Regions from separate parts of the Citricoccus sp. SGAir0253 genome, predicted to be linked through region 1. Evidence: riboswitches for the same ligand, from Rfam matches in the RefSeq annotation. Region 1 holds a riboswitch; each other region holds the start of a gene.
What was found. Region 1 has a riboswitch for S-adenosylmethionine ahead of E7744_RS13610 (ABC transporter ATP-binding protein). Riboswitches for the same ligand answer to the same signal wherever they lie in the genome.

Region 1 (4,201 bases):
AGGTTGCGCAGGGGCAGGGCGACGTTCTCCGCCACCGTGATCCGCCGCAGCAGGGCCGAGTGCTGGAAGATGGTGCCGATCGCCCTTCGGGCGGAGCGCAGTTGCCGTCCCCGCAGGTGGGAGAGGTCCCTTCCGTCGACGAGGATCTCTCCGCTGGTGGGTTTCTCCAGCAGGGAGATGCAGTGCGAGAGGGTGGTCTTGCCCGCACCGGACGGTCCGACGACGGCCGTGATGGTGCCCTCGGGCACGACCAGGTCAATGCCCTTGAGGACCTCGACCGGCCCGTCGTGTCCGGCATAGGACTTGTGCAGGTTCCTGATCTCGATCACCGCTCCGCGCCCCCGCTCATGGCGAGCGCGCCGATCCGGAAGCCGGACCCGCGGTGGTTGGCGGGGAGCCGGTCCCCACGTCCGAACAGCTTGTGGCGCAAGGTGCCCTCCTCGTAGTCGGTCGGATAGGCGCCCCGGGCCTGGAGTTCGGGCACCACGTACTCGACCACGTCCTCGAAGGTGCCGGGGGTGATCGCGTAGGCCAGGTTGAAGCCGTCCACGTCGGTCTCTCGGGCCCAGTCGAGGAGCTCATCGGCCACCTGGGCCCCCGATCCGACGACGACCGGACCGAAGCCGCCGATGCCGACCCACTCGGCGAGGCGGCGGACGGTCCAGGGCTCGTCGTCACCCGCAGAGGCGCGGAAGGTGTCGACCGCCGACTGGACGGCATTGGTCTGGACGTCATGGCCGATGACGTCGTCCAGGCCGTACTGCGAGAAGTCGATGCCCATCCACCCCGAGAGCAGGGCCAGGGCCCCCTGGTGGTCGATGTACGAGGCGTAGTCCTCGTGCTTGGCCTGCGCGGCGGCCTCGTCCGGCCCGGTGATCACCGTGAGCAGGGTGTAGACCTTGACGTCGCCCGGCTCCCGACCGGCCTCGATGGCGGCAGCACGGATCCCGGTCACGGCCTGCGCGAGCCTCTGCCGGGTCGGGGCGGCGACGAAGACGCACTCGGCGTTCTCCCCGGCGAAGCGCAGCCCCCGCGGGGAGGTCCCGGCCTGGTAGACGACGGGCGTGCGCTGGGGGCTCGGCTCCGTGATCGCGATGCCGGGCACGGTGAAGTGGGCACCGGCGTGCCCGATCTCGTGCACGCGATCCGGGTCGGTGAAGACGCTGGACCGGCGGTCCCGCACCACGGCGCCGTCCTCCCACGACCCCTCGAGCAGCTTGTAGACGACCTCGAGGTATTCGTCTGCGTGGTCGTAACGGTCGTCGTGGGCGGCCTGGTCCCGCTGCCCCATGTTGCGCGCGGCCGAGGGAAGGTAGCCGGTCACGACGTTCCAGCCGACCCGGCCACCGGTCAGGTGGTCCAGCGTTGCCAGGCGGCGGGCGAAGGGGTAGGGATGCTCGAACGCCGTTCCGGCGGTGATCCCGAAGCCCAGGTGCTCGGTCACCGCGGCCATCGCGCTGACGAGGAGCACCGGGTCATTGACCGGGACCTGCGTCCCCGCGGCCAAGGTGGCCCGGTTCGAGGAGCCATAGACGTCGTAGGTGCCCAGGACGTCTGCGATGAACAGCCCATCGAAGCGGCCCCGCTCGATGACCTGGGCCAGGTGTGTCCAGTAGGCAATGGTGTTGTACTCGGACGACCGGTCGTCCGGATGCCGCCACAGTCCGGGGGACTGGTGGCCCACGCAGTTCATGTCGAACGCGTTGAAGCGGATCCGTCTCGGGGCATGAGGGTGCATGGGAATGCACGTCCTTCCATCGATCCTGGCGGTAGCACCCTGGCCCCTGTCGGGCGGGTTGCTGCGGCGTCGTCGAGCCAGATCTCTCGGCCGCTCTGGATGGTTACGGATCCACTGTGGGGCCGTCCGGAGCCGGGGCGCCAACCGGGCGTCACACTCCGACGCGTACCGATCACCCCGCGCCAGGAACGCTGCAGGCTGCCCCGATGAGGGTCCAGCATGACGCTCCGTGACGTCACGTGACGCAGGCAGCGGTCCCCGCTTCCCGGGACGCCACGACACGCCGCCCAAAGCGGCATCGGTGGTGGCGGCGCCGTCCCGCACCTGCTTCACTATTGCCACCAACCATCCAGAGCGGCCGAGAGATCTGGCTCCGTGACGCCGCAGCAACCGCCCGGTCCCCGACCGGGAAACGGTGCTCATGCCAGAAGCGATGGAGAGTGATGATCATGACCGCCCTTGCCGAACCGCGCCTGGCCGCCGGCACGGGAGCCCGCGTGGGGTCACCCGGCAACGCCACGGCCGCGAGCCTGTCCGTGGAGTTCCGTGGCGTCGGCCGCTCCTTCCCCGGCCTCGAGGGAGAGCGCACCGTCCTGCGGGACCTGACCCTGGAGGTCGCCCCGGGCGAGGTGCTCGCCATCCTCGGCGCCTCCGGCTGCGGCAAGTCGACCCTGTTGCGGGCCGCGGGCGGCCTGGACACCGGGAACACCGGCGAGATCCTCATCGGCGGCCGGCGGGTCGCGCCGCATGACGCACGCACCGCCGTCGGGTTCCAGGAACCCCGCCTGATGCCCTGGCGCACCATCCACCAGAACGTGTCCCTGGGCCTGCCGCACGGAACCGGCCGCGCCGAGGGCCGCGAGCGCGTGGACCACCTCCTCGAGCTCGTCGGGCTGGCCGCCCACGCCGGGCACCGCCCGCGCGAGGTCTCGGGCGGCATGGCCCAGCGCACCTCGCTCGCCCGGGCCCTGGCGCGCCGGCCCGGCGTGCTGCTGCTGGACGAGCCGTTCGGTGCCCTCGACGCACTGACCCGGATGCGGATGCAGGACCTCCTGCTGGACATCCACGCGCGCACCGCCACCACCATCCTGCTCGTCACCCACGACGTGGACGAGGCCCTGCAGCTGGCCGACCGCATCCTGCTCCTCGGCCGGGACCACGCGCCGGACGCCGCCCCGGGTGCCTCCGCCCGCACCGTCCTCACGGTGCCCGGCGAGCGCCCCCGGGACCGCGGCTCGGCCGAGCTCGCCGCCCTGCGCTCCGAGCTGCTGGACGGCCTCGGGGTGGACGCCCACCGCCGCTGAGCGGCGGGCCCGCCCCGTCCGGCACCGGCTCCTCGGTCCGGGCCCCTCCACGGGCGGGCCGTCCGCGCCCGGACGGCCCCCCAACCTCCCTCCCGGCCGTGCTCCACGCCCGGCCGCCTCCTTCCGCGTTTCCCTGCATCACCGCAACCGTCCCGAAAGGCATCCCCATGCGCTCACGACTTGCCCTCTCCACCGCCGCCCTGGCCGTCTCCGCCCTCGCCCTGACCGGCTGCGTGGCCGGCGAGGGCTCAGGCGGCGGCGCCGCCCAGGCCGGGGCCTCCGGCACCGCCGGTGGCGGCAGCGGCGGCACCCTGGACATCGACTTCGCCACCTACAACCCCCTCTCCCTCGTGATCAAGGAGAAGGGCTGGCTGGAGGAGGAGCTCTCGGACGAGGGCGTCACCGTCAACTGGGTCCAGTCCGCCGGCTCCAACAAGGCCAACGAGGCGCTGCGCGCCGAGGCCATCGACGTCGGCTCCACCGCCGGCTCCGCGGCCCTGCTGGCCCGGGCCAACGGCACCCCGATCAAGACCATCGCCCTGTACTCCCAGCCGGAGTGGTCCGCCCTGGTCACCGGCCCCGACTCGGACATCACCGAGGTCGCGGACCTCGCCGGCCGGGACGTGGCGGCCACGAAGGGGACCGACCCATACTTCTTCCTCATCCAGTCCCTCGAGGAGGCCGGGGTGGACCCGTCCGAGGTCACCGTGCAGAACCTGCAGCACGCCGACGGCAAGACCGCCCTGGACAACGGCTCCGTGGACGCCTGGGCCGGCCTCGACCCGATCATGGCCGGAGCGGAGGCCGAGGGCGCGGAGCTGTTCTACCGCAACGTCGACTTCAACACCTACGGCTTCCTCAACGCCACGGAGTCCTTCCTCGAGGAATCCCCCGAGCTGGCCCAGACGGTGGTGGACGTCTACGAGAAGGCGCGCGCCTGGTCCCTGGAGAACCCCGAGGAGACGGCGCGGATCCTCGCCGAGGTCGCCGGGCTGGACGAGGAGGTGGCCACCACGGTCATCGAGGAGCGCTCGAACCTGGACGTGGACCCCGTGCCCGGGCAGGACCAGCTGGACGTGCTGGAGCGGGTCGGGCCCATCCTCGTGGAGACCGGCGACGTCGCCAGCCAGGACAACGTGGACACCGCCCTGGCCGAGCT
Region 2 (4,201 bases), 670 kb from region 1:
AGGGCCGTGCCCCGCACGGAGGCGTGGGTCATCTCGGAGCAGTAGCAGATGAGGGACTCGACCCCGCCGAGGCTGACCGAGAGCGCGAACAGCTCGGTGGACTGGGCGAAGGCGCGCGCGGCGGCCTCTCCCCCGGCCAGCCGGACGGACACGATCCCGCCGTAGCCGTCCATCTGCCGGCTGGCCAGCTCGTGCCCGGGGTGCTCCGGCAGCCCCGGGTAGTAGACCTGCGCGATCTGCGGCCGGCCCTGCAGCCAGCCGGCCAGCTCCGCGGCGTTCGCGCCGTGCCGGTCCATGCGCAGCCCCAGGGTCTTCAGCCCGCGGGCGGCGAGGTAGCTGTCCTGCGGGCCGGCCACCGCTCCGGCGGCGAACTGCTGGTAGCCGACCGCCTCGGCCAGTCCCTGCCCCCGGTACTCCCGGTCGGCCACCACCACGGCCCCGCCGAGGACGTCCGAGTGCCCACCGATGTACTTGGTCGTGGAGTGCACCACCGCGTCCGCGCCCAGGTCCAGGGGCCGCTGCAGGTACGGGGAGGCGAAGGTGTTGTCCACCACGAGCAGGGCCCCGGCCCGGTGGGCGATCTCCGCCCAGGCCGCCAGGTCCGCGATGCCCAGCAGGGGGTTCGAGGGGGTCTCCACCCACAGCACGGCGGTGGTGCCGGGGCGGACCGCCGCCGCGACCGCCGTGGGGTCGGTGATGTCCACAGGGGTGTTCTGGATGCCCCACGGGCCGAGGACGCCGTTGATGAGCCGGTTGGTTCCGCCGTAGCCGTCCCCGCCCAGGACCACGTGGTCCCCGGGGCGCAGCACCGAGCGCAGCAGGGCGTCCTCGGCGGCCAGCCCGGAGGCGAACGCGAACGCCCGGCTCCCGTGCTCCAGCGCCGCCAGCTGGGTCTCGAAGCCGTTGCGCGTGGGGTTGGACCCGCGGCTGTACTCGTGCCCGCCGCGCAGCACGTTGATGCCGTCCTGGACGAAGGTGCTGGTCTGGTAGATGGGCGGCACGACCGCCCCGGTCAGCGGGTCCGGCTCCTGGCCGGCGTGCACCGCCGTCGTGTTGAAGCCCTGCCGGGTGCCCTGCGCGGTGCCCGTGCTCGCGGTGTGGTCCAGGAGGGTCATCTCAGCGCACCTCCCCGGCCAGGGCGGAGGCCGGCACGGCGGCCGGTGCGGAGGCCGGCACGGTGGCCAAGGCGTGGTCGAGGTCCGCGATGAGGTCCTCCGGACACTCGAGCCCGATGGACAGCCGGATCGTGGTCTCGCCGATCCCCGCGGCCTCGCGGCGGTCCGGGGCGAGGCGACAGTGGGTCATGGTGGCGGGATGACAGACGAGCGAGCGCACGTCCCCCACGTTGGCCACGAGCTGGAACAGCTCCAGCGCGTCGATGAACGGGCCCACGGCCTCCGGTCCGGCCGCCAGGTCGAAGGAGAACACCGAGCCGGTGCCGTGCGGGAAGTCCCGCGCGGCGAGGGCGGCGCTGGGGTGCCCGGGGATCCCCGGATGGTGGACGCGCCCGACGGCGGGGTGCCCGGCCAGGTGCTCGGCCACCGTGAGGGCGGTGCTCCCGTGCCGGGCCACGCGGACCTCGAGGGTCTCCAGGCCCTGGATGAACTGCGCGGCGCTGGCCGGGGCCAGGGACGGGCCGAGGTCGTGCAGGAACTTGCTGCGGGCCAGCGCGAGGTACGCGCCCCGGCCGTGCCGGTCGACGAGCGCCTGCCCGCCGTAGCGGGCCTTGGGCCGGGCCAGCTGCGGCCACCGCTCGGGGGCCGCGCCGTAGTCGAACGTCCCGCCGTCCACGATCGCCCCGCCGAGCACCGTGCCGTGCCCGCCGAGGAACTTCGTCGCGGAGTGCACCACCACGTCGGCGCCGTGCTCCAGCGGGCGGTACAGGGCCGGCGTCGCGAGCGTGCTGTCCACGACCACCGGCACGCCGGCGGCGTGGGCGAGGTCCGCCAGCGCGGGCAGGTCCGGCAGGGTGGCCAAGGGGTTGGTGATGGCCTCGAGGAAGAACGCGCGGGTGTCCGGCCGGATCGCCGCGGCCCAGGCCGGCGGGTCCGCGGGGTCGGCGAAGGTGACCTCGATGCCGAAGTCGGCGAACGTGTCCGTCAGCAGGTCCACGGTGCCCCCGTAGAGCTGGCTGGAGGCGACCAGGTGCCGCCCGGAGTGCAGCAGGGTCAGCAGGGACAGGGCGACGGCGGCCTGGCCCGTCGCGGTGCCGATGGCCCCGATCCCGCCCTCGAGGGCGGCCAGCCGGTTCTCGAAGACGGCCACGGTGGGATTGCCCGTCCGGCTGTAGGTGAAGCCCGGGGTCTCCAGCCGGAACATGGCGGCCGCCGTGGCGTGGTCCGGGAAGCGGTAGGCCGCCGTCTGGTGGATGGGCACGGCAACCGGCCAGTGCGGGGCCTCGGGCTCGTAGCCGGCGTGGACCTGGTGGGTGGCGTGGTGATGCATTCGATCCTCCATCGATCCTGGCGGTAGCACCGTGCCCGCCGGTCCCGGTGTCCCGGGGCCGGCCGACTGGTTGCTGCGGCGTCGTCGAGCCAGATCTCTCGGCCGCTCTGGATGGTGTGGTGGGTTCATCCCACTGGATGGGCCGCCCCGGAGTCCAACGGACGGGGGGCCGGGGCGTCACATTGCGGCACGCCCGGACGTTCCGGGCCGGACGGCCGCGCCCGGGCGCTCCGGCCGAGGCCAGGGGCCGGTTTGTGACCGGTTGTGACGCCCCGGCACCGGCCGCGTCGCCGGCCGCGTCGCCGGCCGCGTCGCCGGCCGGGTGGCCTACCGCGCCGGCTCGAGGACCCTCGCCTCGGCGGGCACGGGGTCCCGGCGGGACACCGCGAGCATCTCCTCGCGGGGGACGACCTTGACGCGTTCGCGCTCGACGGGGCCGGTGGCGGTGGCCTCGGCGCCCAGGGCGAGCTCGTGGGCGTCCAGGGCCAGCCACCCCTCCCAGGTGGTGTACTCCACCCCGCGCCCGGTGAGCAGGTCCAGGATCGCCTGCTCGTCCGGGTCCTGGGCGGTCCACAGCCCCGGCTGGTCCTCCAGCAGGCACCCGATGGTCTCCAGGGCGTCCCCCTTGGTGTGCCCGATCAGCCCCACCGGGCCCCGCTTGATCCACCCCGAGGCATACACCCCCGGCACCACCGCCCCGGCCTCGTCCAGCACCCGGCCGGCCTCGTTCGGCACCACCCCCCGGCCGGCGTCGTAGGCCAGCCCCGGCACCGGGGACCCGTGGTAGCCGATCGCCCGGTACACCGCCTGCACCGGGTAGTCGGTGTACTCCCCGGTCCCGGTCACGTTGCCGGTGCCGTCCAGTTCCATCCGCTCCATCCGCAGCCCGGCCACCGCCCCGTCGGCCCCGAGGATCTCCACGGGCTGCTGCAGGAAGTGCAGGTGCAGCCGCCGCGAGGCCGTGCCCGGGCGGTCCTCCTGCTCCATCAGCCAGTTCGTCAGCGTCCCGACCATGGTCTTGACCTGGTTGTTCGTGGTGGCCGCCTCCTCCGAGGCCGCGTCGAACTCGAAGTCCTCCGGGTACAACACGATGTCCACGTCCCTCGAGTGCGCCAGCTCGCGCAGCTCCAGCGGGGTGAACTTCACCTGGGCCGGGCCCCGGCGGCCGAACACGTGCACGTCCGTCACCGGGGACGAGGCCAGCCCGGCGTAGACGTTCTCGGGGATCTCGGTGACCAGCAGGTCCTCGGCGTGCTTGGACAGCATCCGGGCCACGTCCAGGGCCACGTTCCCGTTGCCGATCACCGCCACCTCCCGGGCGGTCAGCGGCCAGTGGCGGGGCACGTCGGGGTGCCCGTCGTACCAGGACACGAAGTCCGCCGCCCCGAACGAGCCTTCCAGGTCCACGCCCGGCACGTCGAGGTCGGCGTCCCGGATGGCCCCGGTGGAGACCACGACCGCGTCGTAGTGGCGGCGCAGGTCCTCCAGGGTCAGGTCGGTGCCGAAGTCCACCCCGCCCAGGAAGCGGATGTCCCCGCGGTCCAACACCTTGTGCAGGGCCTTGACGATGCCCTTGATCCGCGGGTGGTCCGGGGCCACCCCGTAGCGGATCAGCCCGTACGGGGCCGGGTACCGGTCGAACAGGTCGATGCTCAACTCGAAGTCCCGCTCGGCCTTGGTCAACAGGTCCGCGGTGTACACGCCGGCCGGTCCAGCGCCGATGATCGCCAGGCGAAGCGGGCGGCCCGGGGCGGGG
Region 3 (4,201 bases), 780 kb from region 1:
CGCGGGGGCGCTGTTCCGCCGGGTCGAGCAGGTGGGGGCCAGCGAGCGGCCCACGGGTGAGCGACCCCTGTCCCAGTTCCTGCTCGGGGCCGGCGTCAGCGGCATCAACCCCAAGGGGCTGCTGCTGCTCCTGGCGCTGCTGCCGCAGTTCACCTCGCCCGCCGGCTGGCCCTCCGGGGTCCAGATGCTCGCGCTCGGCAGCCTGCACGTGCTGAACTGCGCCGTCATCTACACCCTCGTCGCCCTGCTCGCCCGCCGCATCCTGCACTCGCGGCCGCGCGCGGGGGCAGTGGTCACCCGGGTGGCCGGCGTGGCCATGACGGTGTTCGGCGTGGCGGTGCTCGTCGAGCAGGGGATGGCCCTGCTCTGAGCCCCCGTGGTTCCTCCGCCGACCCGGTGGCCCCGGCGGGGCGGGCGTGGAGCGGGGCCCCGGCCCGGAACGACGAGACGGCCGCCCTCCCCGAGGGGAGGACGGCCGTCCCGGTGCGTGGGTCAGGTCAGAGCGCGCGGACCGCGGCGGCCTGCATGCCCTTGGGGCCCTGCTGGGCCTCGAACTCGACCTTCTGGTCCTCCTGGAGCTCACGGAAGCCGTTGCCCTCGATGGCGGAGAAGTGCACGAAGATGTCGGCGGAGTTGTCGTCCGGGGAGATGAAGCCGTAGCCCTTCTCAGCGTTGAACCACTTGACGGTACCGGTGGCCATGGGAGCCTCTTTCTGTGGGGTGTCTACCCGCCGGGGTTCCAGCGGGGGCGAAGCGGCGTGTACATACCGCTTCCCAACGCCCCGTGCGGCCCGGAGGCCGACCGGTCCGCAGTGATGACGGACTTACTGCTACTACTACTTCGTCACCCATAGTACGGGACATCCGGCAGAACGAAAGACCCCCTATTCTGCCAGACGCGAAGGGCCCGGCGCTGAATGGGCCGACGATGACCGTGTCGCGGCGGCCGTCAGTCCGGGGCGGTGCGGCCGCGCAGGCGCTCCATCTGGCGGCGGTCGCGCTTGGTGGGCCGGCCGGTGCCGCGGTCCCGCAGCGGGACGGCGAGCAGCTCGCGCGGCACCGGCGGCGGGGAGTGGTCCGCGTAGTGGCGCGCCGCCTCGGCCGCGCCCACCCGCTTGGCCAGCAGTCCGGTGACCTCGAGGATGCGCTCGCGCCCGGGCTGGCGCAGCCGGATGGTGTCCCCGGGCTTGACCACCTGGGCCGCCTTGGCGGGCTGGCCGTTCAGCCGGACGTGGCCGGCCCGGCAGGCCGCGGTGGCCGCCGAGCGGGTCTTGAACATGCGCACGCCCCACAGCCACGCGTCCAGGCGGACCTGGCTCGGGGGCTGCGGGGCGTTCGGCATGCCGGACAGCGTACCGTCCCCGCGCGGGGGACGGCCTACTGGTTGCCCTCGGCGGTGCGCAGGTTGCGGAAGGCGGAGCGGTGGAACACGAGCGGCTCGTGCTCGCTGGAGTGGTCGTGCACGCCGTGGACCTCCAGCAGCACCACGTGGTGGTCGCCGGCCGGCAGCTCCGCGTAGACGGTGGTGTCCAACCACAGCGCCGCGTCCTCGAGGAACAGGGCGCCACGCTCGGAGGCGCGGACGTCCAGCCCGGCGAACCGGTCGCCGTCCTTGGAGGCCAGCTGGCGGCACACGTTCGTGTGGCCCTCGGCCAGCACGGAGATCCCGATGCGCTCGGCCTGCTTCAGCCGGGGCCACGTGCGGGAGGTGTTCTGCACGGCGAAGGACACCAGCGCCGGCTCGAGGGAGACGCCCACCGTGAAGGAGGAGGCCACGAGGCCCTCCTTCTCCCCGTTGGCGATGCCGCACAGGGCGGCCACGCCGGAGGGGAAGTGGGAGAAGGCGGTGCGCAGCGTCTGGGTGCTCAGCTCGGTGTCCAGGGCGACGGCGCGGTTCAGGTCGGTGGCGGCCAGTGCGGTCATCTCAGTCCTCCGTTCGAAGGCGCATCTGCGTGGGAGGACCGGGGGCGGCACGTCCGTCCGGCACCCGCAGAGACGCGGTACTTGCCCGCCGGGGGTACCCGGGGGGCCGAATCCTCACCTGGAGCACCCCACTACTGCGTGGAGAGGGTTGCCGTCCCGCAAGCCAGGGCTGTAACAGCGGGAACTCGTGATTCTGGGATCCAGCGTAACGACGGGGGCGCGGAACGGTCAAAGGCCCCGGTGGGATGTGAACCCCCGTGACGGCCGCCACGCCCCCGCCGCCCCACCGGCGCGGCGGGGTCGACGGGGGCGGCTCAGCGGAAGCGGCGCCGGACCGCCTCGCCGTGGGCGGGCAGGCCCTCCGCCTCGGCGAGCGAGGAGATGTTGTCCGCCAGCTCCTTCAGCCCCGTCTCGGAGTACCGGATCAGCTGCTGCAGCCGCAGGAAGCTGACCGTGTTCAGCCCGGAGGAGTACCGGGCGGACCCACCGGTGGGCAGCACGTGGTTGGAGCCGGAGGAGTAGTCGCCCAGCGGCACGGGGGAGTGGGGGCCCACGAACACGGCGCCGGCGTTGCGGATCCGCCGCGCGGTCTCCAGCGGGTCCACGGTGTGCACCTCGAGGTGCTCGGCGGCGTAGGCGTCCGCCACGGCCACCGCCTCGTCGAGGGTGTCCACCACGAGCACGCCGGACTGCGGGCCGCCGAGGGCCTGGCGGACCTGCTCCTCGTGGAAGGACCCGGGCACCTGCGCCTCGATCTCGGCGACCACGTCCCGGGCCAGCTCGGGGGCGGTGGTGATGAGCACCGAGCCGGCCATCGGGTCGTGCTCGGCCTGGCTGATCAGGTCCGCGGCCACCCAGGCGGCGTCCGCCGTGGCGTCGGCCAGCACGGCGATCTCCGTGGGCCCGGCCTCCGCGTCGATCCCGATCGTCCCGAGCAGCGCGCGCTTGGCCGCGGCCACGAAGATGTTGCCCGGCCCCGTGACCATGTCCACGGGCGCGCACACCCGCGTGCCGTCGTCGTCCGCCACCCCGTAGGCGAACATGGCCACCGCCTGGGCGCCGCCCGCGGCGTAGACCTCGTCCACGCCCAGCAGGGCGCACGCGGCGAGGATCACCGGGTGCGGCAGGCCGCCGAAGTCCTTCTGCGGCGGGGAGGCCACGGCGAGCGAGGGCACCCCGGCCGCCTGGGCCGGCACCACGTTCATCACCACGGAGGAGGGGTACACGGCCCGGCCGCCGGGGACGTACAGCCCCACGCGGTTGACCGGCACCCAGCGGTTCTCGACGACGGCGCCCTCGCCGAGCTCGACCTCGGAGCCGGACGGCAGCTGGGCGGCATGCACGCGGCGGGCGCGGGCGATGGACTCCTCGAGGGCGGCGCGGACCTCCGGGTCGAGGGCCTCCAGCGCCTCGGCCAGCGCCGCGGCCGGCACGCGGAGCGAGGGCGGCCGGATGCCGTCGAAGCGCTCGCCCAGCTCCAGCACGGCCCGGGCCCCGTTGGAGCGGACCTCCTCGAGGATGGGCAGCACGCGCGGCACCGCGCCGGCCACGTCCAGCTCGGCCCGCGGCAGCACCGTGGCCGGGTCGTAGTCGCGTCCGCGCAGGTCGGTGATCGAAAGCATGAAGGGTCCTCTCCCGGTCGTCTCAGGGTCCATTCTCCACCCGTTCAGGTGCGGTGCAGGCGCAGGTGTCAGACTGGTGCCCATGCCCAGTCTGTTCCCCTCCTCCGTGCTGCCCGCCGTACCCCCCGCCGACCCGTCCGCGGCCGACGCCGCCGAGCCCGCCGCGGCGCCCGTCGCCGCGGGCAGCGAGCAGACGGCGGTGCCGCAGGACATCACTGGCACCGTGCCGGACACGGTGCAGGAGGGCGCGCAGGGCGCCGTCGACTCCCTCGGGCCCTTCTGGGGGATCCTGTCCACGGTCGCGCTCGGCGTGGGCATCGCCCTGGCCGTGGTGGTGGCCGGGGCGCTGGTGCTCAACACGCTGCTGGCCCGCCGCCCGCTGATCCGCCAGCAGGTGGCCCGCTGCCGCATCCCGGTGGCCGTGGCCCTGTCCCTCATGGCGAGCCGCGTGGCCCTGGGGCTCACCGCCTCGGGGTACGACTGGTTCGAGGGGACGAACTTCCTGCTGCTGGCCGGCATCATCGGCGCGCTCGCCTGGCTCGCGCTGCGGATCGTGCGGATCGTCGAGGAGCGGCTGCTGGCCAAGTACGGCACCGCGGGGGAGGACGACCGGCGCGACCGCAAGATCCAGACCCAGACCGTGCTGATCCGGCGCA
Region 4 (4,201 bases), 680 kb from region 1:
ACGACCCCGGCGGACCAGTCCGCCGCGGCCAGCCGGCGGGCGGCGTCCGGGCCGGTCCCGGCCAGGGGCCGGGCGGCGGCGGCGCGGGCGAGCGCGAGGTCGGCGTCGGACGGTGGGGAGGCCATGGCCCCACGGTAGCGGGGTGCTTCCTACACTGGAGCGGTGACCACCCCCGCAGCTCCCCGCCCGGCCGCTCCCGCGACGCCCGCGCCGGCCGCCGCCCCCTCGGCGCGCACGGTCCGCTGGGAGATCGCGATCGTCCTGGGGCTGTCCCTGGGCCGGTCGGCGGTCTATGCCGTGGTGGACCTGCTGGAGAAGATGAGCCGCGGACCGCTGGCCGGGCAGACCACCACGCTGAACCCGCCGCTGGCCGACCGCCAGTACTTCGACCTCGCGTACCAGCTGCTGGACATCGGCTTCGCGCTGGTGCCCGTGCTGCTCGTGTTCCACCTGCTGTGGATCCGCGGGCGCAACCCGTTCCGGACCCTCGGCCTGGACCTGCGCCGCCCCGGGGCGGACCTCGGCTGGGGCGCGGCGCTGTTCCTGGTGATCGGCCTGGGGACCCTCGCCGTCTACGCCGGCGGCCGGGCGGCCGGGCTGACGACGGCGGTGGTCGGCAGCGCGATGAACGAGTACTGGTGGACCACGCCGGTGCTGGTGCTCTCGGCCCTGCGGCACGCCGTGCTGGAGGAGGTCATCGTGGTGGCCTGGCTGTTCGACCGGCTCGGCTACCTGCAGCAGCTGCGGGCCGGGGCGGATCCCGCGCTGCCGGTCGCCGAGGGCGGGCTGCGCCGGTGGGCCGGCGGGGCGTTCCCGCCGCTGAACCCCGTGGCGGTCGTGGTGGCCTGCGCCGTGCTGCGCGCGGCCTACCACCTGTACCAGGGCATCGGTCCCGGGATCGGCAACCTGGTGATGGGGCTCGTGTTCGGCGCGGTCTACCTGCGCCACCGCCGGGTGGCGCCGCTCGTGGTGGCCCACCTGCTGCTGGACGTCACCGGCTTCGTCGCCTACCCGCTGCTGGCGCAGCTCGGCTGGTTCGGCACCTGAGCCCGGGGCGGTCAGAGGGTGACGGTGCCCTTGGGGGTCTCGAAGGTCACGGAGAGGATGCCCGGGGTGCCGGACGGCGCCTGGAACTCCACGTTGAGGTCCTTGACCTTCTGCTGCGGGTCGTCGAGGCCGAGCCAGTCGCGCACGCGCTCGCGCGAGCCGGCGATGGTGATGGCCGAGAGGGAGGCCTGCGGCTCGGCGGCCTGCGAGGGGTGCAGGTCCTCGGTGCCGTCGTCCCAGCGCAGCAGGTAGGGCACCTGCGGGTCCGCGATGAGGCCCTTGATGCCGATCTGGCGCCAGGTCAGCTCGCGGCCGTCCGGGAACTTGCGGTTGCCGGGCACGGAGTGGCGCTCGAGCCGCTCCTCGAAGGGGGAGAGGTCGTCCACGGCCACGCACCAGCCCATCCAGCCGCCGCCCATCTCGGAGCGGGCGCGCACGGCCTGGCCGAAGGGCGCCTTCTCGGAGGAGGGGTGGTCCAGGGCCTCGACGACCTCGAGGTACTGGCGGTTGCGCAGCGGGAAGATCGCGTTGCGGGTGCCGAAGCGGGGATGCACACCACCCTTGACGCGTTCGATGCCCAGGGCATCGGCGATCCGGGCCACGGTGTCGGTGAGACCCTCCGGGCCAACGGCGTACGAGACGTGATCCAAGCGCATCATGTGTCCATCGTCGCACCTCCGGGCGGCGCGGATCGCTTAGGTTAACCTCACTCGACATGTTGCCGACGTCACACGCGGCGAGCGCCCCCGTCCGGCCCGGGCGGCGGCCCCTCCGCCGCCCGCCGCACGGTTCCCCCGAGGCCCGCCGGAGGGCCCCTCCGCCGCCCGCCTGACCGCCCCGCCGGGGTCACGCGACGTCACCGCGGGGTGAATCGCCCGGGCGGATCTGGCAGACTGGGGCCAGGTCATGAGTGCCAGCATCGAGCCCCGGCTTGCTGGCCGGCAACCCTCCAGCTCGCGGTGGGGTGCCCCGGGTGAGGACCAGGCGGGCGCCGACCGGCGCCGGCAAGCGCGGGCCACCGCGCCACGCCGCCCCGGACCGGGGAGGGCGGGCGCCACCGGGTGGCCCTGGACCAGACAGGAGCCGTTGCGATGACCGACACCCCGAACACCGAGGCCAGCCTTCCCGCCAGCGCCGCGGAGGACCAGGCCGCCGACGTCGCGGACTGGGGCTTCGAGACCCGCCAGGTCCACGCGGGCATCCCGGACCAGAACCCCTACGGGGCCACGGCGCTGCCGATCATCCAGTCGAACTCCTTCGACTTCCCCTCCCACGAGGTCGCCGCGGACCGGTTCGCGCTCAAGGACCTCGGGCCGATCTACACCCGGATCGGCAACCCCACGCAGGAGGCGGTCGAGGGCAAGATCGCCGCGCTCGAGGGCGGGGCCGGTGCCCTGCTGCTGGCCTCCGGCCAGGCCGCCACCACGTTCTCGATCCTCAACCTTGCCGGCGCCGGGGACCACGTGGTGGTCTCGGCCTCCCTCTACGGCGGCACCCAGAACCTCTTCAAGCACACCCTGGCCAAGGTCGGCATCACCACCACCTTCGTGCAGGACCCGGACGACCCCGAGGAGTGGCGCGGCGCGGTCCGGGACACCACCCGGGCGTTCTTCGGGGAGTCCCTCGGCAACCCCCGCGGGGACGTGCTGGACATCCGCACGGTCGCGGACATCGCCCACGAGGCCGGGGTCCCGCTCATCGTGGACAACACCCTGGCCACCCCCTACCTGCTGCGGCCGATCGAGCACGGCGCGGACGTGGTGGTGCACTCGGCCACCAAGTACCTCGGCGGGCACGCCGTGGCCATGGGCGGGGTCATCGTGGACGCCGGCTCCTTCGACTACGCCTCCCAGCCGGAGCGCTTCCCGGGCTTCAACACCCCGGACGAGAGCTATGACGGCCTGGTCTTCGCCCGCGACCTGGGCGTGGACGGCATCCTCGGGGCCAACCTCGCGTACATCCTCAAGGCGCGCGTGCAGCTGCTGCGCGACTACGGCAGCTCCATCAGCCCGTTCAACGCCTTCCTCATCAACCTCGGGCTGGAGACGCTGTCCCTGCGGATGGAGCGGCACGTGGCCAACGCCCAGCGGGTCGCGGAGTACCTCGAGGGCCACGCGCAGGTCCTCTCCGTGATCCACCCCGGGCTGGCCTCCAGCCCGTGGCACGAGCGCGCGCAGCGTTACCTGCCCCGGGGCGCCGGCGGCTTCGTCTCCTTCGAGATCGACGGCGGCCGCGAGGCCGGGGCGCGCTTCGTCGACGCCCTGCGGCTGCACCACCAGGTGGCGAACATCGGCGACGTCCGCTCGCTCGTCATCCACCCGGCCTCCACCACGCACTCCCAGCTCACGGAGGCCGAGCAGCGCGCCGCGGGCGTCACGCCCGGGCTCGTGCGGCTGTCCGTGGGCGTGGAGAGCATCGAGGACATCCTGGCGGACCTCGAGGAGGGGTTCGCCGCCGCCAACGTGAGCGCGTGAGGCGCGGAGGGACCCCATGACCATGACCAGCCCCCACCAGGCCAGCACCGTCCTCCCCGAGGGCGGCCTGCAGTCCCTGCCCGTCGGCGCCCTCGACTTCGAGGCCGGCGGGCACCTGCCCGCCGTCGAGATCGCGTACGAGACCTGGGGCACCCTCAACGCCGACCGGTCCAACGCGGTGCTGGTGCTGCACGCCCTGACCGGCTCCACCCACGTGGCGCGCTCCACCGGGGAACCGGAGGAGGGCTGGTGGGAGGGCGTCGTCGGTCCGGGCGCGCCGATCGACACGGACCGCTGGTTCGTGGTGGCCCCCAACATGCTGGGCGGCTGCTACGGGACCACGGGGCCGTCGTCGCTGGACCCCGAGGGCACCCCGTGGGGCTCGCGCTTCCCGTTCACCACGATCCGCGACTCCGTGCGGGCGGAGGCGCGGCTGGCCGACGCGCTGGGCATCGACGCCTGGCAGGCGGTCATCGGCGGCTCGATGGGCGGCGCGCGCGCCCTCGAGTGGGCGGCCACCTACCCGGAGCGCGTGCGCGGCATGGCCGTCATCGCGTGCGGGGCGCACTCCACGGCCGAGCAGATCGCCTTCGCCCAGGCCCAGGTGCAGGCGATCACGCTGGACCCGGACTACCACGGCGGGGACTACTACGGTCGCTCCCGCCCGGACGCGGGGCTCG

Region 2: it holds a riboswitch for S-adenosylmethionine, as region 1 does, so the genes downstream of both, E7744_RS02110 (O-acetylhomoserine aminocarboxypropyltransferase/cysteine synthase family protein) here and E7744_RS13610 (ABC transporter ATP-binding protein) in region 1, are expected to answer to the same signal.
Region 3: it holds a riboswitch for S-adenosylmethionine, as region 1 does, so the genes downstream of both, E7744_RS02570 (flavin reductase family protein) here and E7744_RS13610 (ABC transporter ATP-binding protein) in region 1, are expected to answer to the same signal.
Region 4: it holds a riboswitch for S-adenosylmethionine, as region 1 does, so the genes downstream of both, E7744_RS10735 (O-acetylhomoserine aminocarboxypropyltransferase/cysteine synthase family protein) here and E7744_RS13610 (ABC transporter ATP-binding protein) in region 1, are expected to answer to the same signal.

What each region holds. Positions count from the first base shown of each region.
Region 1 is NZ_CP039424.1:3,116,055-3,120,255, forward strand. Features, by position in the region: gene E7744_RS13600 (methionine ABC transporter ATP-binding protein) at 1-329, opposite strand, end outside; gene E7744_RS13605 (LLM class flavin-dependent oxidoreductase) at 326-1,738, opposite strand; SAM riboswitch class I at 1,752-1,844, opposite strand; SAM riboswitch class I at 2,081-2,178, shown strand; gene E7744_RS13610 (ABC transporter ATP-binding protein) at 2,188-3,042, shown strand; gene E7744_RS13615 (aliphatic sulfonate ABC transporter substrate-binding protein) at 3,210-4,201, shown strand, end outside.
Region 2 is NZ_CP039424.1:466,029-470,229, reverse strand. Features, by position in the region: gene E7744_RS02115 (cystathionine gamma-synthase) at 1-1,115, opposite strand, end outside; gene E7744_RS02110 (O-acetylhomoserine aminocarboxypropyltransferase/cysteine synthase family protein) at 1,117-2,445, opposite strand; SAM riboswitch class I at 2,451-2,563, opposite strand; gene E7744_RS02105 (FAD-dependent oxidoreductase) at 2,773-4,201, opposite strand, start outside.
Region 3 is NZ_CP039424.1:569,977-574,177, forward strand. Features, by position in the region: gene E7744_RS02555 (LysE family translocator) at 1-370, shown strand, start outside; gene E7744_RS02560 (cold-shock protein) at 498-701, opposite strand; gene E7744_RS02565 (RNA-binding S4 domain-containing protein) at 950-1,342, opposite strand; gene E7744_RS02570 (flavin reductase family protein) at 1,378-1,923, opposite strand; SAM riboswitch class IV at 1,996-2,116, opposite strand; gene hisD (histidinol dehydrogenase) at 2,238-3,545, opposite strand; gene E7744_RS02580 (mechanosensitive ion channel family protein) at 3,628-4,201, shown strand, end outside.
Region 4 is NZ_CP039424.1:2,431,881-2,436,081, reverse strand. Features, by position in the region: gene E7744_RS10750 (phosphotransferase) at 1-125, opposite strand, end outside; gene E7744_RS10745 (type II CAAX prenyl endopeptidase Rce1 family protein) at 163-1,047, shown strand; gene E7744_RS10740 (VOC family protein) at 1,059-1,706, opposite strand; SAM riboswitch class IV at 1,950-2,064, shown strand; gene E7744_RS10735 (O-acetylhomoserine aminocarboxypropyltransferase/cysteine synthase family protein) at 2,139-3,521, shown strand; gene E7744_RS10730 (homoserine O-acetyltransferase) at 3,538-4,201, shown strand, end outside.